Regions from separate parts of the Oceanobacillus sp. FSL W7-1309 genome, predicted to be linked through region 2. Evidence: riboswitches for the same ligand, from Rfam matches in the RefSeq annotation. Region 2 holds a riboswitch; each other region holds the start of a gene.
What was found. A riboswitch is a leader RNA that binds a small molecule or an ion and turns the genes downstream of it on or off. The one in region 2 is predicted to bind S-adenosylmethionine.
Positions count from the first base shown of each region.

Region 1: another riboswitch for S-adenosylmethionine. It lies ahead of NST46_RS18525 (bifunctional homocysteine S-methyltransferase/methylenetetrahydrofolate reductase); the one in region 2 lies ahead of NST46_RS00595 (LLM class flavin-dependent oxidoreductase).
Region 3: another riboswitch for S-adenosylmethionine. It lies ahead of NST46_RS08885 (MetQ/NlpA family ABC transporter substrate-binding protein); the one in region 2 lies ahead of NST46_RS00595 (LLM class flavin-dependent oxidoreductase).

Region 1 covers NZ_JBBOBX010000002.1:1,176,129-1,183,591, reverse strand. Annotated here, with positions in the region: gene metE (5-methyltetrahydropteroyltriglutamate--homocysteine S-methyltransferase) at 1-866, opposite strand, end outside; gene NST46_RS18525 (bifunctional homocysteine S-methyltransferase/methylenetetrahydrofolate reductase) at 904-2,769, opposite strand; SAM riboswitch class I at 2,957-3,062, opposite strand; gene NST46_RS18520 (reverse transcriptase-like protein) at 3,304-3,957, shown strand; gene NST46_RS18515 (hydroxymethylglutaryl-CoA synthase) at 4,152-5,318, shown strand; gene NST46_RS18510 (MATE family efflux transporter) at 5,856-7,211, shown strand; gene NST46_RS18505 (hypothetical protein) at 7,435-7,463, opposite strand, start outside.
Region 2 covers NZ_JBBOBX010000001.1:127,053-134,515, reverse strand. Annotated here, with positions in the region: gene NST46_RS00625 (ABC transporter permease) at 1-527, shown strand, start outside; gene NST46_RS00620 (ABC transporter ATP-binding protein) at 564-1,235, shown strand; gene NST46_RS00615 (PASTA domain-containing protein) at 1,228-2,745, shown strand; gene NST46_RS00610 (hypothetical protein) at 2,917-3,243, shown strand; gene NST46_RS00605 (LLM class flavin-dependent oxidoreductase) at 3,310-4,683, opposite strand; gene ssuE (NADPH-dependent FMN reductase) at 4,718-5,269, opposite strand; SAM riboswitch class I at 5,651-5,757, opposite strand; SAM riboswitch class I at 5,885-5,991, shown strand; gene NST46_RS00595 (LLM class flavin-dependent oxidoreductase) at 6,079-7,131, shown strand; gene NST46_RS00590 (ATP-grasp domain-containing protein) at 7,150-7,463, shown strand, end outside.
Region 3 covers NZ_JBBOBX010000001.1:1,876,087-1,883,549, forward strand. Annotated here, with positions in the region: gene NST46_RS08860 (CaiB/BaiF CoA transferase family protein) at 1-1,141, opposite strand, end outside; gene NST46_RS08865 (alpha-hydroxy-acid oxidizing protein) at 1,179-2,321, opposite strand; gene NST46_RS08870 (enoyl-CoA hydratase/isomerase family protein) at 2,335-3,111, opposite strand; gene NST46_RS08875 (methionine ABC transporter permease) at 3,308-3,970, opposite strand; gene NST46_RS08880 (methionine ABC transporter ATP-binding protein) at 3,972-4,988, opposite strand; gene NST46_RS08885 (MetQ/NlpA family ABC transporter substrate-binding protein) at 5,284-6,105, opposite strand; SAM riboswitch class I at 6,196-6,306, opposite strand; gene NST46_RS08890 (PPC domain-containing DNA-binding protein) at 6,456-6,965, shown strand; gene NST46_RS08895 (pyridoxal phosphate-dependent aminotransferase) at 7,274-7,463, opposite strand, start outside.

The DNA of each region.
Region 1 (7,463 bases), on a different contig from region 2:
ATAATCCCGGCTGCGAGTACTTTATCTTCTGGGAATCCGAATTGTTTGATAAGCTCTAGCGACTCTCCATGGACAAAGTCAAGTCCGATTGCTTGAACAGGAAACTCGATAATTTCTTCGTAGTGAATAATATGCTCGAAATAGGTTTGTAAAATTAGCTTTAATTTAGGTGCTGCATTATGAAATTGCTCATAAACTTGTTTTGCTTTTTGGATAACTTCTTTTGATAGATTAGTTCCTAAAATCGGTTCATCGATTTGTACCCAAGAGACACCGGCTTCCTCTAACTCTTTTAATAGTTGGACATATAAAGGTATAAAGCGTTGCAAGACGTTAGAGAAATCATTTTCTTCGTATCCTTTTGATAATTTTAGGTATGTAATTGGACCTAAAATGACAGGCTTCCCATCGATTCCTAACTTTTCTTTTGCTTCTTTATAGAATTTTAGCGGGAGATTTTCTGTTAACGTTGGTGTCACATTTTCAAGCTCTGGAACGATATAATGATAGTTTGTATTAAACCATTTCGTAAGCTCAGAGGCAACCGCATTTTCTGTACCGCGAGCAATAGCAAAATATGTTTCGAGGTTAACCTTTCCGCCATCATAGTTAAAACGATCTGGTACAACACCGAACATAGCGGAAGTATCTAGGACGTGATCGTATAGTGTAAAATCGCCAACCGGTACAAGATCGATACCAATTTCTTTTTGCTTTTTTAAGTTTGCGAATCTAATGGCATCAGTTTTCTCTAAAAGTTCCTTTTCGGATAATTGCTTATTCCAGTATCCTTCCAAGGCGCGCTTCCATTCTCTTTTCTTCCCGATTCTTGGGTAACCTAAGTTTGAGCTAATCACATTTGTCATTTCATTTCCTCCTCATTTGTTTTCATCTTAATTCTTACTATAGGCTGTGCGGGGTTGCTGACAACACCTCCTCGAAGTTACTTTTGGGGACTTTTTCCTGGATATATTCAATAAGACGAATAATCATGTCATAACGTGCGAAAGGTGTAATTAAATAGATACCATGGAAATATCGTAAGGATACATCAATAAGTTCCTTTGCTATTGAAATCCCTTGTTCAATCGATTTGTCTCGATCGTTCGAGACAAAGCGCATTCTATCTCTAACATTGTGATTTAATTTAATTCCTGGTACTTCATTGTGGAGAAATTCAGCATTTCTTGTTGATGTCAGCGGCATAATTCCTATATAAATAGGTGTTTGGATGTGCGCTGTTGCTTCATGCAGCTGTATGATTTGCTCCTTATTGAAGATCGGTTGTGTTAGAAAATAATCGGCACCATAGCTAATCTTTTTTTCCATTCGTTTGACTGCCTTATCAAGATGAGCCACATTTGGATTAAAAGCTGCACCAACTTTGAAAGAAGTTTTCCGTCGTAAGGAATTACCAGAAAAGGAAAGCCCTTTATTAAATTGCTTGATTAGTTTAATTAGATCGAACGATGTTACATCAAAAACAGAAGTGGCACCTGGGAAGTCGCCGATTTTCGTTGGGTCTCCCGTAATTGCCAAAATTTCATGAATCCCTAACGTGTCGAGTCCCATTAAATGGGATTGCAGCCCGATTAAATTACGATCGCGGCAAGTTAAGTGAACGAGAGGTCTTAGCCCAACCTCTTGTTTTATTTTTTCGGCGATCGCAATATTGCTAATTCTTGGTGATGCTAACGAGTTGTCAGCTAATGTAATTGCATCGACACCAGCCTTCTTTAATGCCTTCACTCCTTCCATATATGCGTCTGTTTGCAGATGCTTCGGAGCATCTAGCTCAACGATGATGGAATGTCTTTTCTTTACGATATCGACTAAAGGGGTCTCTTTAGTCGTCTGATTACGTGTTACTTCAATAGGGGAAGGCTTTCTAATAATCTTCTTTTCCGTTAATGGCTTTAAATTACGAACTCCTTGCGCTAATCCTTTGATATGCTCAGGGGTTGTTCCGCAGCAACCGCCAAGCAAGCGAACACCTTCATTGCGAAAATCTTCGGCGCATCGAGTGAAATAGTCAGGTTTATTTTCGTAAACGAGCTTGCCCTCGTGATAAGCTGGCAGACTAGCGTTTGGGTAAGCCGCTAAGAATGTCTTATCTGACAATGGAACATCTTTTAATGATTGCAGCATATGAAATGGACCTAAGTGACAGTTGACGCCAACAATACTACTACCCGTATCTTCTAGCCGTTGTAAAGCATCCTTTAGCTGGATACCATTTTCAAGAATACCTGGTACGTGCATGGAGACATTTGTGATAATCGGTATTGTTGTTTCTTCTCGGGCAATTTCTAATACGGTTAATAGCTCATCAAGATTGTAATAGGTTTCTAAAATAAGGCCATCTACACCTTCTAACAGTAAGCAATATAGCTGTTCTCGAAAGCTTCGTTTGATTTCTTCTTTTGTATCATTTAATGCTTGTGCGCCATGTATCCCTCCGATAGTTCCGAGAACAAAAGTGTCTTTTTTAGCAGCCTTTCTAGCAAGTTCCACTGCTTTGGTATTGATTTTTTTAACTTGATCTTCTAAGCCATAACGAGCAAGCTTAATGTAATTTGCTCCGTACGTATTGGTTTGGATTAAATCGGATCCCGCCTCAATATATGATCGATGAATACGGGTAATTTGTTCCTCATGTGTTAAATTCAATTCTTCAAAGCAACGGTCAACGCCGTATGAATACAGCAACGTTCCCATTGCACCGTCACCAATAAGGATCCTTTCTTCAAGAGCACTTAATAAACTCATTTTTCTGTCCTCCTTTATCGTTAAAAGTAGCAATTACCTCATTTCATTTTCTTCACTACCTTTTAATTCACTCCTTTGAAGCTGTCATTAGTGGGAAATTGTATTCGTGGTGATAAGAAAAGGTGGGAAAACATAAAAAGACCCCTTCCGAAAAGAAGAGGTCATGTATGTATTATTCACTTTACTCTTCTTATCTACCAAGCATTAATGCTTGTTGGAATTAGCACAGTACTTAAAAAAGCCTGTTGCCGAGGTATCGTAGGGCCAAATCCCTCCACCTCTCTGGATAAGAAAATAACGAATATTCAGTTGTTAAGTCCATTTTGCATAAATTTTATAGTTTTGTCAATTGAATTGTTTTATTAAATACATTTTTGTTATTATTAAAACAAATTTGTGGTGTTGCTAAGATATGTGCATTTTAGGATACAATATAAAATAATATGAATGAGAGGTTCATTCATTAAATGTGTTTTATTCAGATTTTATGACATTTATTTTGTTTTATATCCAAGTAAAAAGGGGGGGTTATCTATGCAAATGAGAATGGAATTAACATATCGTACAAAAAAGGGATTAGAGACGATGCTTAGCTCAGATATGATGCAAGCTGGACAAGCCGTCATCATTGCTGAAGACATGGAGAAAACTGGAAGAATCAAGCAATTAACATTTATTGATAGCAATGATAGAAGCTGGACCTATAAGCAATTAAAGAAATACATGGAAGAAATTAAAACGGAACCGCATGATATAACTGTCTATTTTGATGGTGGATTTGACTTGAAGACAGATAAAGCAGGTCTTGGCTGTGTCATTTACTATGAGCAAAATGAAAAGGCCTATCGGATAAGAAAAAATGCTTTAGTGGAAGACCTTATAAATAATAATGAAGCAGAATATGCGGCGCTTCATTTAGGATTAACTGAATTAGAGCTATTAGGTGTGCACCACTTACCAGTAACATTTGTTGGAGATTCAAAGGTTGTCATTCATCAGTTGGATGGGGAATGGCCATGCTATGAAAAGGAGCTAGCAGCATGGATTAATCGGATTGAACAAAAGTTAGAACAGCTTGGAATTGCCCCAACTTATAAAGATGTGTCCCGGAAAATGAACCGTGAGGCTGATCAATTAGCAACACAGGCCCTACAAGAGATTGAAATTATGAGTCATCGTGAGCGCTGATAGATAATCAATCATACAGACAAATTAGCTAATCCGGTAGTTTAGAAAACCTTTCCATCTAACTTCAAATGAGTTGTTTTTCGTAATACATTATATTATCATTTAACTGTTGTTTAATTTAAAAAATAATAGTTGTGCACTATTACACGAAACAGTACAGTATAAAATTTTGGTAGTTGTAAAGGAGCAGGGCATTGAATATAGGGATTGATAAGATAGGTTTTTATACACCGCATTTATATGTAGATATGAACAAATTAGCTGTTGCAAGAGACATAGAGCCGGAAAAGTTCACCGTTGGAATTGGACAGGAAAAAATGGCGATTCCGCCAATTACACAAGACCCGGTTACATTGGCTGCGAACGCTGCACTTGGGATTTTAAACGAGGCAGATAAAGAGAAAATTGATTTTGTTATTTTTGGTACCGAATCAGGTATTGATAACTCGAAGTCTGCAGGGGTCTATGTACATAATTTACTTGGGTTAAATCCCCATGCACGTACTGTTGAAATGAAGCAGGCATGCTACGGTGCAACTGCTGGAATTCAATTGGCAAAAGGGCATATTGCATTAAATCCGGAAAGCAAGGTATTGGTAATAGGTTCTGATATCGCGAGGTACGGTCTAAATACCCCCGGTGAATCCACACAAGGTGCAGGTGCAGTTGCGATGGTGATTAGTGCAAATCCAAGAATCATGGTCCTTGAAGAGCATAGTGCTTATTTCACAAATGACATTATGGATTTCTGGAGACCGATTTACTCTGACAAAGCGTTTGTTGATGGAAAGTTTTCCAATGAGCAATACATATACTTCTTTTCGAAGGTTTGGGAGCAGTATAAAGAAAAGTCAGGTCTTGAATTGAAAGATTTTGAGGCAATTTGTTACCACTTGCCATATACAAAGATGGGATTAAAGGCGTTACGTACGATTTTAGATGAAGGTACAGAGGAAGACAACGAAAGATTGGTTGCGAATTATCAAGTAAGTACGCAATATAATCGAAACGTTGGAAACATCTACACGGGATCTTTATACTTAAGCTTGTTATCGCTTCTTGAACTTAACGAGGGATTAGAAGCCGGATCAAGGGTTGGTTTATACAGCTATGGTTCAGGCGCTGTTGGAGAATTTTTTACTGGGATTCTACAGTCCGATTATCGTGAGCATCTTCACATCAATGATCATAAACATTTATTTGATTCAAGAATGGAAGTAACTGTTCCCGAATATGAAAAACTATTTGAGGAGACCCTACCAGTTGATGGTTCGACATTAGAGCTTGATATTACAAAGGATACTGCTGCAATTTGCCTAAGTGGAGTAGAAGATAATAAGCGTTTGTATGTAAGGAAGTAGGAATTCAGTATACTAGAAACATCTAGATTATATACAAACACGTTATCATAAAAAATTGAAATTAGCTTAATTTTATGTTAGAATATTCTAATAGTACATTTTGAGATAATATTCACTTCTTCCTAGGGAAATATACTAGTGAAACAAATTTATAGCAGATGAGGCTGTCTTGGAAGGTCGCGATTTTGCGATTTCTCAGACGGTCTTTTTTAATGCAAATACTGCATTCTTTTATGGGTTTTGGAATACATTTAGCATTAATGTGCTAATACCCCGCAGCAAAGCGTTTCACATTACAGAGGGAGATTTCTAGTTAATATGCACTATCATTATTAAATTGGTTGAAAATTATGTTGGCAGATAGAAAAATATAAAATTTTCAATCTGCATAAGTGCAATTAAGGCATTGGCTTAAAGGCTTGCACTCCAATGTATAGAGGCTTCTAAGAAAGCAAAGAACACTTTCTTAAGAATTCCTTTAACAAATGCCAAGTTTTCTAATGACTGAAATTTAGCGTGAAGGAGAAATGAGCAAAATTGAGTGTTGAAAAAAATAAGTACCAGGACCAGTCGCTGTTTAACCTTACATGGCCACTGTTTATTGAAATATCTCTTCATATGAGCGTGGGTATTATTGCTACATTAATCTTGAGTGGATACTCTGATAATGCTGTTGCGGGTGTTGGTGTTGCAAACCAGATAATGAACATATTTATTTTGGTATTTAACGTAACAGCGATTGGAGCAACCATTCTAATCGGTCAGAATTTAGGTGCTAACCAGATTAAAGAGGCTCGTACCATTGCAAGATCCGCTTTCGGACTTAACTTTTGGATTGGTATTGGTATGACGATTATTGTTGCTATATTTGGAGGGATCTTTCTAAACTTTTATGGGCTAAGTGGGGAAGTCTATGGTTACGCGCATACTTATTTAGTTGTTACTGGCTTATCTCTTTGTCTTGAAGCAGTCGCTTTGGCTTTAAGTGCAGTTTTACGCAGTTATGGACATACGAGAGAGACAATGTTTGTAACGATCGTGATGAATGTGATTAGCATCATCGGTTTCCTCATAGCGATTAATGGTTTGTTTGGAATTCCGGTGACAGGAGTTGTTGGAGTCTCCATTTCAATAATTGTTGCAAGGTTATTTTTAGTATTTGCGCTATTATTTTTCGTTTATAAACGCCTTGCGATTCGATACAGAATCAATGATATTTTAAAGATCGACAAGACGAACACAAAAAATTTAATGGGTATTGGAATTCCGTCTGCGGGAGAACAGTTATCTTATCAACTGTCGCAAGTCGTGATAACGAGCTTTGTAGCAATAGTTGGGGATGCAGCTTTAGCAGCTAGGGTGTATATTTTAAATATTTCAATGTTCTGTTTCATGTTTACCATGGCAATTTCACAAGGGACACAAATATTAGTTGCTCGTTATATAGGGGCAAAACAGTATAAAAGAACATTAAAGCGAGGGTTAAAAACACTTCGGATTGCCTTTTTCGTTTCAGTAGTTATTTCCTTTATTATTGCATTTACTGGGGAAAGCCTTCTTGGGTTATTTACAGAGGATCCAATGATTATTGCTGTTGCACTTCCAGTATTATGGGCAATCGTATTTATAGAACCAGGTCGTGCGGTGAATATGGTCTTGATGGGTTCATTAAAATCAGTAGGGGATGTCCGGTTCCCTGTAATTATAGGGATCATTTCTATGTGGGGACTTGCGGTAGTGCTAAGTTATGTGTTTGGGATTTCTCTTGGACTAGGACTTTTGGGAGTCTGGCTAGCTCAAGGTGTAGATGAATGGGTACGTGGAATATTTGCCTTTAGACGTTGGAAATCACAGCCTTGGCTAAGGAAGAAAGTGAGGAAAGATCCTGCCTAAGTATTTTGAAGTAAAAAGGCCGCTGCTGTTGAAAGCATCGGCCTTTTTTATATTTATCACGTATTAACGGGCTGTAATTCCCCACCTCTAAGCAGAAGAGAACCAAAACATGATAGGTTGGGGGATAGTCCTGTTAATATTATGTTCAAGGACCTGTGGATTTTCTATACAGTCCTAACATTCAGTAGGGAGGAAGAGAATCCCCACTGAATGAAGTTTCACTCTATATTTTCAATGCAGCACGTTTCGTTA
Region 2 (7,463 bases):
ATACTGTAATCAATGCTACGGATCAATACGATAGCATCGCAGGACCAATGGAGTCGATGTCCAAACTAGCAAAATATGTTTTGCTTGTTGCAGTAATTGCAACGGTGCTGATAACTGGATTAGTAGTTTTACTATTCCTCCGGGACCGGAAACGCGAACTGGGCATTTACTTATCCTTAGGGGAACGACGGATCCGTGTGGTAGGACAAATTCTAATTGAAGTGATGGTGGTTGCAGTAATTGGTATCACATTATCCTTGTTTAGCGGGAATCTCTTAGCTGGACAGGTATCTGATATGATGATGAAAGCTAATGAGAATCAAGATGAGTATTATGAAGAGTATATTTATTTTGGTGATACACAAATAGATTTGACAACAGAGGATGTCATAGACTCTTATGAGGTAAATCTTAACTCAAGCTATGTTCTGGGCTTCTATGGAATTGGCCTGTTAACTATTTTAATTTCAACGGTTATCCCGCTAATTTATATTGTAAGGCTAAATCCGAAGAAAATACTGATGTAATAGAGAGGTTACGCTCATTACTAGAGAGGTGAGAATATGATATTAGAAGCGAAAGATTTAAATTATTATTATCAAGATGGCGAACAACGTCGTTATATCTTAAAGGATACATCTGTCTCTTTTGAAAAAGGGAAGTTTTATACGATTTTAGGGCAGTCCGGTTCAGGGAAAACCACCTTGTTATCATTACTCAGTGCCTTGGATTCGCCCCATAGCGGAAAAGTATTATTTAATGAAGAAGACATTAAGAAAATTGGCTATGAAAAGTACCGTCGTAATAATGTCGGGATTATTTTTCAAAGCTATAATTTAATACCGACCTTTACAGCTGTGGAAAATGTACTGGTTCCTATGACGATTACGGAAAATGAAATTCCAGAAGATGCAAAGACAGTAGCTTATAATTTACTAGATTATATTGGTATTGTAAAAAGTAAAGCAGATCGTTTCGTTAATAAGCTTTCTGGGGGGGAGCAGCAGCGTGTGGCTATTGCCCGAGCTCTCGCGACCAATGTGGAATTAATTCTTGCTGATGAGCCTACAGGAAACCTTGATGAAGAGATGGAACAGGAAATTATTGATATTTTTAAAAAATTGGCACATGAACACGGGAAATGTGTCATTGTGGTAACGCACTCCAATGAAATTGCTTTACAGTCTGATCAGGCTTTCCATTTGAGGAAGGGTGCACTGTCTTCCTATGAGTGATTTTTTATCAAAGTTTAATAAAGACAAGTATGATGATCTGGTAAATGAAAAAGAAGACAAAGAAATAAAAGATAAGAAAGAAGAGAAAAGTGTTAAGCAGGAAAAAATAGAAACGCAGCGGAAGCAGGAAGAACAAGCTTCTGCTGCGGAAAGTGAAGAAACAGTACCTGAGCGTAATACCCCGCTTAAGTCAGAGTCTAATTCTTCCAGAAGCAGTCGCCGTCAAGACGCAGAAGAAGAAGTAGAAATTGATCAGGATTATCGAAAGAAAAAAAGACGCCGGATGTGGCTGATTATTTCTGGAACTGTCATAGCTTGTGTTTTGATATTCTTCATTTACTATATGCTTGTTCATGTGAAAGTTGAAAATTTTGTGGACAAGCCTGTTTCAGAAGCACGTGCTTGGGCAAGTGAAAATGATGTAGAGGTTGAATTAGCGCAGGAATATAGTATGGAGTATGATGCAAACCAGATTATTTCGCAAAGTGTATCTCCTGGAGAAAAGATTAGAAAAGGAAAAACGCTTCAATTAACTAGCAGCTTAGGAGCTGACCCAGAAGAGGTTATTCCGCTTGTTGATTTTTCGGAGATGACACATGAGGAAGCGCAAACCTGGATTGATGAAAATAAAGCAGAAAATTTGCAGATGGTCACAGAATATAGCGATGATATCGAAGAAGGTGGCTTTATTCAGTTTTCCATCAGGGATAGCAACATTGATGAATCAGAATACAAGCGTAAAGATAGTGCTGCTGTCTATTATTCAAAAGGAAAAGAAGTTTTCGAGAAGAATATCAACATACCTGATTTTGCTGGGGTAGCCAAAGAAGAAGTAGAAAAATGGGCAGAAACCAATGAAATTGAAATGACATATGAAGAATCGGATTCCGACACGATTGAAGCCGGGAATATTATTAGTCAGAGTGAAGCACCAGATGAAAAAATTGCTAAAAGGGATAAAATGAAAGTTGTTGTCTCATTGGGAGAAGCTACTGAAGTTCCGAACTTTGGGGAGCTGACTCCAGAAGAAGCTGTGGCAAATTATCCTGATCTACTCGTGACAGTAAAACATAAATTTAGCACAGATGTTTCATACGGAACACTTATTTCACAGTCCGTTGAGGCAGGAACAAAGCTGACGGATAAAGATAATAAGAATATTACCGTTACTTATTCAGAAGGAAGTCCTTATTTACGTGATTTTCGAGGTCAGTTAGAAGGCGATCTCCCAAGATTGTTTTATGAAGAATATCACTCGAAAGGTGCCGATATTAACTATATTGTGAAATATGTTGATTCCCCTGAAGTGAAAGGTACCGTCGTGGACATGGGTGTATTTAATGAATTTGTTCGGATGACTTATACGGTTGAAATCCGTATCAGCAATAATGCTTCGGCAGCACCGAATCCGTCCGATTACTTTGAGGATGCACCGGAAGATTATGTAGTAGGTGGCGGACCGGAACAACCTGTGGAAAGTGATGAGAGCGATGAGGTTTATGAGAAATAAAAGCAATATTATTTTAGACTGAGAAGCCTTTAAAGTTATAATGGGAGTACTATCATTTATAGGGATAGTGCTCCTGTTTTTAATTTCCATACAAGAGAATTGAGTCTAAATGTATATTTTCATAAAAAACGGCAGAAATTATTTAATGACTTTAAATTAGTGGGTGAATTGATGAAAAAATTGATTTTTGCAGTGGTTCTTCTCCAAGTAATTGTCCTAGCAGTGTCATATAATACAGTGAATGCAGAAGTAATAGAGCATGAGAGTAATGATAAGGAATCATCACATCATAATTGGGTAGAATATAGTACGGATACAACTGTATTGGAAGTAGGTTCTCATGAGGGTTCGTATATGAAAAACCTCCTTAGATATTCATATGTATGTGATATTTCTCATAAAATAAAAACAGTTGTTTATTACTGTGATGAACATGATCATACGAAATCTGAAACATTTTTGGAAGAAGTAATACATAGTGAGGAGCACAGACATTGAATGGTAAACTCACCAGTAAAAAAGCATGCCTATAATGAAATGGCATGCTTTCTTTTTTAGTTATTTCTACTTTACAAGCAAGTGTTTTTTCCTTCCAGGATGCGTATCAAGGAGCTTATCGCCTTTTCCAAATAAGTTATCTCTTAAAGTACTTCCTTCATATTCGGTTTGAACAAGCCCTCTTTCTTGTAAAACAGGTATGACGAGCTCAACGAAATCATTAAAAGACCCTGGAGTAATGGCATATGCGATGTTAAATCCGTCTATACCAGCTTCGTTGACCCATCGCTCCATCTCATCTGCAATCTGTTCGGGAGCGCCAATTGCCGTTGCTCCCATTCCACCAATACCAATTGTTTGGATAACATCCTCTACTGTTGATGGTCGATCAGGATGGATTTTTGTGAAATTTTCAAGTGCGGACCGAATCGAATCATTTTCGATATAACTGATTTCTTGATCCTTTGCGTACTGGGATAAATCGACTCCAGTCCACCCACCGAATAGTGCTAGTGCACCTTCTGCACTTATATATTGTTGATAGTCTTTATATTTTTCTTTAGCCTCTGCTTCTGTTTTGCCAACAATCGGTACAAACATCGTAAGAATTTTTATTTCATCTTTGGATCTTCCTGCCCGTTCGATATCTTCTTGCAGTTTATCCACGGTTGCTTTTGCTGTTGCAATCGTTGGTGCGCCAATGAAAACAAGCTCCGCATTATTAGCTGCAAAAGCACGCCCCTTTTTGGATGCGCCCGCCTGATAAAGAACAGGGGTCCGTTGGGGAGAAGGCTCACATAGATGAGCACCAGGGACCCGGTAATATTTTCCTTGATGGTTAATATCATGAACTTTACTTGGATCTGTAAAAACGCGATTTTCTTTGTCAAGCTTTACCGCATCATCTTCCCAGCTTTCTTCCCAAAGCTTATAGCAAACTTCCAAATATTCCTCCGCAATATTATAGCGTTCATCATGATTAATCTGATCTTCTAATCCCATATTAACAGCTGCGCTTTTTAAATAAGAGGTAACGATGTTCCAGCCAATACGTCCATTTGTTAAATGATCTAACGTACTGATTTTACGAGCAAATGTGTATGGATGCTCATGTGTCACAGAAGCAGTAATTCCAAAACCGAGATGCTTTGTCACTGCTGCCATGTATGGAACAATTAGAAATGGATCATTAACTGGTGATTGCACACCATTTCTTACTGCTGCATCACGGGATTCACCATATACATCATAGGTCCCTAATACATCTGCAATAAAGACTGCATCGAATCTTCCATTTTCTAATGTTTTTGCAAGCTCAGTCCAATAGGTACTATCTTTGTATCGATGCGACTGATCATCTGGATGTGTCCATAGTCCAGGTGATTGATGTCCCGGAGTATTCATATCGAAAGCATTTAAAAAAATACGCTTTTTTGTCATATTATTTCTCCCTTTTTATTATTGAATAGCATCTTTAGTACGTAACAACTTCTCTAGCAACTGGATTATTTATAAGCTGAACAAAGTAAAAGAGTTGTTTTTTTGTTCGTTGTAAAATATCTTCATCAATAATTGGAAGGGAATTTTGCTTATCAATCTGTCTATCCAATAGGTAAAGACCTTTTAAATTATGTGCTTTTAATGTAGCAAGAACCGGCTTTAACGTATATTCGACAGCAAGTAAATGGGAGGGACTTCCACCTGTCATAAGCGGTAGTACTGGCTTATGTTTCAAAATATCCTGTGGCAATATATCAATCAAAGCTTTTAGTACACCGGAATATGCTCCTTTATATACTGGTGATCCGACGATTAGTCCTTTGGCATGTTGGATTTTGACTGCAATTTCTTTAACAGCAGTACTATTGAAATTTCCTTGAAATAAATCTTCATAGGCTACATCTTTTACGGAAATATGCGTTACTGAGAATTGCTCACCTTCTAATAAAGTACCCAAATATTTAAGCACCTGCTCAGATCTTGAAAACTCAGAAGGACTTCCGGATAGAATTACAATCTCGCTCATGTAAACATTCTCCTTTAGCTTTTTATTTGTACTCTACGAAACACTGGTTAATATTAGACTTTTGAGAAATTGCACTAATCCGTAATGATGGATTGGTACGTATACTCGCTACGGAAACACACTACGCTTTATTCGGGGGACCCGTGAACCTTTTTGAACTGTCGTTTTTGAAGTCTCACTATGGCTCCGTCCCCCGGCAGAAGTCACTGTTTGTTTCCACCGCTAGTGCTAGATCATTGTGTATATTTAGCGGAATTGCTCATACCACAGCAGTTAGTTCACAGTTTAAATTTAGTTGACAGGTACTAAATATTTAATACGAGTAAAAAACCCCCTTTTCTTCTAAAAAGAGAAAAGAGGGTACACTACATCATTTATCAGCTCTTATCTCTCAAGAAAAAATCTTGCTGGAAGTAGCACCTTTCTAAAATAATTAGTGGTTGCTGAAGCGTCATAGGGCCAGTTCCCTCAGCTTCTCTTGATAAGAATTTTCAATTGTTGGATATATTCTAATATATCAAATCATATAAGTCAACTAAGAATTATAAGAATTAATTGATTGACATTTCTTAAGTTCTATATTATTATTCAACCAACAACTTCATTATTTGATTTATCTTATCACGAGAGGTGGAGGGACATGGCCCAAAGAATCCTCGGCAACAGGTTCATTTAAGAATACTGTGCTAATTCCATCAAGCGGACTGCTTGGAAGATAAGAAGAGCATACATACATAATATGTAAAACCTCTATTCTTATCCTAGAATAGAGGTTTTTTGTTGAACAGAAGTTAGGAGGAGATGGAACAATGAAATATGGGTTTTGGTTACCGATTTTTGGTGGATGGCTAAGGAATGTAGAGGATGAAAATATGCCACCAACATTTGATTACGCAAAGAAAGTCATTCAACACGCTGAAACGTGGGGTTATGATACAACGTTAATAGCTGAATTATATTTGAATGATATTAAAGGGATTGAAGCCGATTCTATTGAAGCATGGACAACTGCCGCAGCACTGGCAGCTGTTACCGAGAAAATGGAAATTATGACCGCTGTCCGACCGGTATTCCATAACCCGGCGGTAACTGCTAAAATGGCCGCAAATATTGACCAAATTAGCAATGGTCGATTCACTTTAAATGTTGTCTCTGGTTGGTGGGAGGAAGAGGCCAAACAGTATGGTGGAGAATTTACAGAGCATAATGATCGCTATGATCGTACAAGTGAATTTTTAGAAGTTTTAAAAGGATTATGGACGGAAGAGACATTTTCTTATGATGGAAAGTTTTATAACATTAAAAATACAAATTTATCACCAAAGCCAGTTCAACGGCCAAATCCAATTTTATATGCTGGTGGTGAGAGTGAAAAAGGAAAGCAAGTTATTACAGCTTATTGTGACGCATATGTGATGCATGGCGGAACGGTGGAAGAAGTTAGGAATAAAATTGAAGATATGAAGAGACGTAGAAAGAAGGCTGAAAAAGAAGCATTGCAATCATTTAGTATGGCTGCCTATGTTATTTGCAGAGATACGGAGGAAGAGGCACAGGAAGAATTACACCGTATTACGACAGTTAAAGATGCTGCAGGCTATGCAGGTATGAAAGATTTTACAACGAAGTCAGAGCTTGAGCAACAGCTTAAATTGCAAGATTACTCAGTATCAAACCGGGGATTGCGTCCGAATCTTGTTGGCACACCGGAACAAATTGCAAAGCGAATTTTAGCTTATGAAGCAGCCGGAGTAGATCAACTATTATTACAATGCTCTCCACAGCTTGAAGAATTGGAACGCTTTGCAAAGCAAGTAATGCCTAAGGTTGAAGAATTACGTAATTCATTAACGCATATCTAAGTTAGGGGAGAATTATAAATGAGTAAAATATACGTTATCCATGAAAATAATGAGTGGACAGAGCATTTAATTAATCGATTAAAAGAGCTTAATTTACCTTATGAAGATTGGTTGCTTGATAATGGTACGGTTGATCTTAGTGCAGCACCTCCAGAAGGGGTTTTTTACAATCGGATGAGTGCCTCGTCACATACCCGTGGAAATCGGTTTGCACCAGAATTAACGAATGCTGTACTCGCGTGGTTAGAGCATCATGGAAGAACTGTAATAAACGGCAGTCGTGCACTGCAGCTTGAAGTAAGCAAGGTTCTGCAATATCTTGAGCTTGAAAA
Region 3 (7,463 bases), 1.7 Mb from region 2:
ATCCAAGCTCTGTTAAAACTTCTTTATTATGCTGTCCAAGGAGTGGGGCAGGCTTCACAAGTTGTCCAGGTGTTTCGGAAAATTTAGCTGGGAATCCAAGCGTTTTCATGGAACCGACAATCGGATGTTCATAATCCAAAATCATGTCACGTGACTTAATCTGTTCGTTATTTAATGTTTGATCATAGGATAAGATTGGGCCAGATGGAATTCCATGCGTATCTAATAGATCGAGCCAGTAGTCACTGGATTCAGTTGTTAGAACTTGTTCCATTACCGCTTCAAGTTCTGCTGCATTTTCTGCCCGTATACTGTTTGTTAAAAAACGTTGTTCTTCTATCCATTCCGGTTTTTTCAAAACATGACGACATAAATTTTCCCATAACTTTTGGTTTCCTGCTCCGATTAGAATAAAGCCATCTTTCGTCTTAAAGCCTTGATAAGGTGCAGATACACGGTGTGCAGTGCCGTTCCGGCGTGCAACCTCACCTTTACCAAAGTAAGCAGCAGCTTCCCAAACCGTCCAGGCTAGTCCAGAGTCGACGAGTGAAATGTCGATATACTGGCCTTTTCCCCCTTTTAGTCGGTGGATATAGGCAGTAAGTATCGATTGAATAGCTGTTTCTGCTGCAGCAATATCATGAATGGCGATCCCAACTTTAGCAGGGTTTCCTGACCTTTCGCCGGTCATATCGATTAAACCAGAAAGGCCTTGCGCCATAATATCAAATCCGCCCTTATTGCTGTATGGTCCGGTTTGTCCATAACCAGAGATGGAGCAATAGATAAGATTTGGGTTAATTTCTTTTAACGTGTCATAATCAATGCCTAGCTTCTTTGTTACACCTGGACGATAGTTTTCTACAAAGACATCCGCGTCTTTGATAAGATCATATAAAACTTGTAAACCTGCTTCATTTTTCAAGTTGACACACATGCCTCTTTTATTCCGGTTGACCATCATATACATATAGCTTTCTTCATTGATATATGGTCCCATTGTGCGTGTATCATCGCCAATTGGATATTTCTCTACTTTAATGACATCGGCACCCATGTCACCTAATACCATCGTACAGTAGGGTCCTGCTAAAACCTGAGATAGATCAACCACTTTCATGCCTTTTAATGCTTGTTCCATTGGATGCCCACTCCTTAAGATTGTTATGCTATCGTTGCTAGTTTTTTACAACATGTATATGACGAGCTTGCTTCACATTAGCTGCTCCAGAAAGTGCGAGTGAAACTTTTGTCTCTTGAATGAAGTTTTCGAGTACTTTTTCGACACCGGTTTGTCCAGCGATTGCTAGCCCATATACGTAAGGTCTTCCATATAATACCGCATCAGCACCTAGTGCGAGAGCTTTGACAACATCTGCTCCGCGACGAATTCCACTATCAAGTAAAACAGGGAGTTCTCCACTTACTTCTTTTGCAACCGCTGGAAGTGCATCAATACTAGAAATAACTCCATCCAGCTGACGGCCACCATGATTGGAAACAATAATGCCGTCGACACCACTTTCGATTGCAAGTCTTGCATCAGATGGGTGTAAGATACCCTTCAATAAAATTGGTAGGGATGTACGCTTTTTCAGCTCAGCTACATGTTTCCAATTGAGTGTAGGATGATAAATATTTTGCAATATCTCTTGAATCACAGAGTCGTGATCATCATGTGCCAGAGTAGATAAGAAGACATTATCCGTAATGTAATTTGCCTTTCCATAACCTTCTCTTAGAGGAGAGAAGCGATTTCGCATATCTTCTTCCCGCCAGCCAAACATAAATGTATCAATCGTCAAAACAATTGCTTCATAACCAGCTTCTTCCGCTCGTTTTACCATACTGTACGAAATATTTTCGTTATTGGACCAATAGAGCTGGAACCATTTTGGACTTTTGGCAGATGCAGCAGCTATTTCCTCAATGGAGTAGCTGGACACCGTACTTTGAATATATGGCACATGGTATTTTGCAGCTGCCTTTGCTACTGCGATCTCTGCATCCTCATGTGTTATTTTTAACATTCCGACAGGTGCAAGCAGAAATGGATGTGCGTAAGTACGGCCAAATAGTTCAATGCTCGTATCAGCGACAGACACATCGTTTAAATATTTAGGAACAATTGAATACTTTTCAAAGCTAGCGATGTTTTTTCTTAATGTTTCTTCACCACCAGCACCAGATCGGGTGTAACCAAATGCAGCTGTATCGATTTTACCTTTAGCCGCTGCTTCTAATTCCTCTGCGCTAAAAGGGAATACTTCGGATGAAACGATGCTTTCGATAAATGAGTCATTTTTCTGTACAGTTGTCATTCGTGTCACACCTTTATAAGAAGTTTGGTTTTCGTTTCTCTAAGAAAGCTTGTATGCCTTCCACATAATCATCCGAGCTGTAGGATTCCAGAATGAGATTTGAAATAGCATCGGTTTCTGTATTATCTCCATCTATAATAGCTTGAATGACTTGTTTAATACCTGCGTTTGCTACTGGGGATTTCTTAAGGATTTGTTTAGCGAAATTAGAAACGTCTTCCTCAATTTCCTCAGGAGCACATACATAGTCAATTAAGCCAATGTCCTTACCTTCTTCTGCGGTAATCAGCTTTGCTGTATAAAGCAATTCTTTTGTTTTAGAAGGACCAATTAAATTAAATAGTCGTTTTGTACTTGTCAGATTATACACAATACCGATGTTTGCAGAAGTAATTCCGAGCTTACTCCCTGACGTTGCAAATCGGAAATCACATGCATTAGCAAGCTCCAGACCTCCGCCGATAGCCAGCGTTTGAATCATGGCAATTGTTGGTCTTGGAAATCGATATAGCTTTTCAATTGCCCCTAGTGCAAAGTCATTATACGCTTTTGCCTTTTCTGCATGTAAACGAACTTCTAGAAATTCTGTAATATCTGCGCCTGCGGAGAAAGCTGTTTCATCAACACCACGGACAATGAGGAGCTTTATGGCGTTATCTTGTTTGAGTTCATCTAGTAATACTTCTAATTTTTGGAACATAGCGAGTGAAAAACAGTTCTTCTTTTCAGGGCGATTAATAGTAATCGTTGCAATCGTACCATGTTTTTCAATATAAAGATCATTTGACATGCAAAAAACCTCCAAGTAGTGTGTGTTCAAAAAGAAGGATGAGAAGGTCCGAAATCGGCTAAGGTCGCAATGTACTGGGGCTGTGATTACTAGCCCATCGAAAAGCTTTGCTGCGACACCGACATTAGGACGTCCTGTGCGTCGAAGTTCCTTGTTCTCGATGCATCAATCTCACCGGACTTTTGAACCTGCTATACTAATCTTTTTTCAAACGTGCTGCGAGTCTATTACCAAGCGATTGAATTCCTTGAACGAGAATAATAAGAATAAAGACAGTCGCATACATAACATCAACTTCATATCGTAAATGGCCGAATCGATATGCCAGATCCCCAAGTCCACCTGCACCAACAAGACCAGCCATTGCAGTAGCCCCGATTAGGCTGACGGTTGCAATTGTTAATCCTAAAATAATGGAAGGGCGTGCTTCACGGAGCATCACATTCCAAATAATTTGCCTTGTTTTAATACCCATCGCTTTGTATGCTTCGATTATACCGTTATCTACTTCCAACAAGGATGTTTCTAATAACCTTGCTATATATGGTGCTGTGTAGATAACAAGCGGAACAATTACCCCTTGTACACCAATCGTTGTTCCTACTAGGAATTTTGTGAATGGTAAAATAAAGAACAATAGAATAATAAATGGGATCGAACGAACAACATTTATGAATAAGTTGAGCAGCTGATAGATAAATCTATTTGCTAATGCTTGACCAGGGCGTGTAAGGACTACGAGAATTCCTAATGGAACTCCAATTAATATTGCAAAAAACAATGAAATAATGACCATCTGGAAAGTCTCAATGACAGACTGCCCGATAATTGGCAGCCATTCTTGGATGAATGCTTCCATGTTATTCTCCCTCCACTTCTTCTGTTGCGACACCTTGTTCGTTTAGGAATTGCAAGGATGCATTGATTTGTTCTGGTTCACCAACAAGGTGAATGACTAAGTTTCCAACGATGCCATTCTTTAGTTCCATAATGTTTGCCGTTAGAATATTTGGTTCCACATTAAATTTTTGACTTACCTGTGAAAGTAGAGGCTGTCCTGTGTTTTCACCGATAAATGTAAGTCTTGTAACAGTGCCATTCAGCTTCAATTGAGAAATAAGTGATGCTGATAATTTACGTTGGGAAATGGTATCTAAGAATTTCTTCGTCGTATGCTTACGTGGGTTGGTGAACAGTTCTATGCTTGAGCTCTGTTCGATGACTTCACCTTTTTCAAGCACGTACACATAATCGCATATTTTTTGGATTACATTCATTTCATGGGTAATAAGTAAAATCGTTATTCCGAGATCTTCATTAATTTTTAGAAGCAAGTCGAGAATCGAGTTTGTTGTTTCTGGGTCAAGAGCGCTTGTTGCTTCATCACTGAGAAGTATTTCTGGTTCTTGTGATAATGCTCTAGCAATAGCGACCCGTTGCTTTTGCCCACCAGATAGTTGAGAAGGATAGCTGTTTTGCTTTTCTGCTAAATCAACAATCTTCAAGTATTTTTCAACACGCTTCTTCACTTCCTGTTTATCATAGCCAAGAAGTTTTAATGGAGTTGCGATATTGTCATAAACTGTTGCAGTTTTTAATAGATTGAAGTGCTGAAAAATCATTCCAACCTTCTGCCGCGTCTTTCGCAGTTTTTCTGGTGGCAGGGAGGTCAATTCGGTTCCGTTGATTGAGACACTTCCGTTCGTAGGCTTTTCAAGTAAATTGACAAGCCTAATTAATGTACTTTTCCCCGCACCACTATAACCAATTACGCCGTGGATTTCTCCTTTTTTAACATGAAGGTTAACATTATTTACAGCTGTTACGTCCCCATTTTTAGATGGGAAAACTTTCGTGATGTTTTCTAATTTGATCATCTAACCTACATTCCTTTCGAAAAAGAATGCTGCTCCAGTAGTCGCAACATTCTTTTGTTAAAATACTGAAGTATAAAATTTGGCTGAATTATTTCTACGCCTAACATCGGCATACGCCTAAAGGGGCATGTTTCCTTTTAGATGAACTTGACTTCCGCCCATAGAAGAGAAAGTCATAGATCATCTTATACTTTGGAGTGAATCTCCTCCGTAAGAATGTTCGACAGGCAGAACCATCCCAAAGTTCGGGGCACAGTCGGTATGTCGATAACCGGGCGCTTCCGCTTTTATTTACTTATTCATCCCAGCTTGGAATTACAGAGCCTTGAAATTCTTCTTCAATAAATGCTTTCACTTCATCAGATTGATATGCTTCAACGAATTTTTTAACGACTGGGTCATTTTCATTTTCAGCACGTACAACGATATAGTTTATATATGGAGAATTGGTGGATTCTAATAGAATTGAATCTTCTTTTGGACTAATACCTGCTCCTAAAGCGAAATTCGTATTAATTGCAGCTGCATCGACTTCGCTAAGTTGATTTGGAATTTGTGCTGCATCTAATTCAATGAATTCCAGGTTTTTCGGATTATCTACAACATCATGAATGGAAGCTGTCTCTTTCTTGTCTTCTTCCAACGTAATAATCCCGGCTTCTTCCAAAATAAATAGTGCGCGACCACCGTTTGTTGGGTCATTTGGAAGGCCAAATGTTGCACCATTCGGAATATCATCGATGCTCTCATATGTTTCAGAGTAAACACCCATTGGGTTTAAAATAGTTTTACCAACCGGCACTAAACTTGTCCCATGATCCTCATTAAATTGATCTAAGAATGGCTCATGCTGATAACTGTTCACATCTAAGTCGCCTTCAGATAATGCGGTATTCGGTAGGACATAGTCAGAGAATACTTTTAGTTCCACCTCAAGTCCGTTTTCAGCAGCAACATCAGCAGCAGCTTCTACAATTTGTTCATGCGGACCAGCAGTAACACCAACCACTATTTTATCCTCATTTAGTGCGTCGGTGCTGCCAGAGGCGTCATTACCACAAGCAGCTAGTACTCCAGCTAATAAAATAATTGATAACACAATTCCAAATTTTTTCATTTTGTTACCCCCTGTAATATAGTAAACTTGCTGATAATTAAATAGCCTCTCTTTAAAAGAAAGAGAGGCTTGTATATATACAGAGGTCCTCTCTCATCTTTCAAAACGTTATGTTTTGCAGGATTTAGCACCTTTCTATGCTGTAACATAAAAGGTTGCCGAGCTTCATCGGGCCAGTCCCTCAGCTACTCTTGATAAGAGATGTAGTCTATTCAATTCTATTTATTTAAATTAACGTATAATTCTAATTCAGTCAATACTTATTTTATTTATTCTTGCATTTCTTTTGGGACTCCCCTTATTATTGAGATAATTAGAATTTTCAGTTTCGTGAGTGGGAGAGATGAATTGTGTCATTGTGTCGTGCACATTTTGCAAAAGGGAAAGCAGGAACAGTTCTTGCGGCTAGGTTATTAGCAGAAACGGATCTTCTAACCGGAATTGAGCGGCTATGTCAAGAAAATGATATTGAATCGGCTGTAATCAGCAGCTGTTTTGGCAGCTTTAAGAAAGCCGGTTATTTATATTTAATAGCAAATAGTGAATCAAAAGTTGGTGCTGGCTATGGAGATTTGCAGGTAAGACAAGGACCAATTGAGTTTTTACAAGGGACTGGGGTTGTATGTCAGCGTGATGGTGACTATGATATTCACTTTCACGGTACGATGTGTGATCAAGAAGGAAATGTTTTCGGCGGTCATCTTGTAAAAGGGGAAAACCCCGTTATTACAGTAGACCTTGTACTTACGGCTATTGAAGGGATGAGCTTCAATCGAAAGTACGATGAAGAGACAGGCGGGAATCAGTTTTATCCTGTAGAGCATGGAAAGAACGTGACGTATAACCTATCGAAAAATTGAAGCTGGGACATACAAAAGTGTTTAATGTTAAAGACGAACGATGCATAAGCTTAGCGCAGGAATTATACGTAGACTCCAGCGGGAGGTAAGGCATAGGTGAGACACCGTAGTGCGATAGCGCAAGGGGGGATCACCAGCCACCACTGGATGCGCGAATTATATTTCCAGAGCGAGTTATTTGCACCAATCATGTTCGGTTTTTATTTCATAAAAATACTTTTGTCCCAGCCTCAGTGGCCGAACAAGAATGAACCATAAAAGGGGATCTTAATCGAGCTATAACTTTACGATCACCTTTTATGAGTTGGTTATTTAGGGAAAATATTAAGTTTTTCAATACGCTGAATAGCTTCCTTGATACGCTGCTCTTCAACGAGCAAGCCAATTCGGATATACCCCTCACCAAATGATCCGAAACCATTTCCGGCAGCTACTGCCACATCTGCTTTTTCTAGCAGAAAATCAGCGAATGTTTCACTTGTAAAACCATCCGGAACT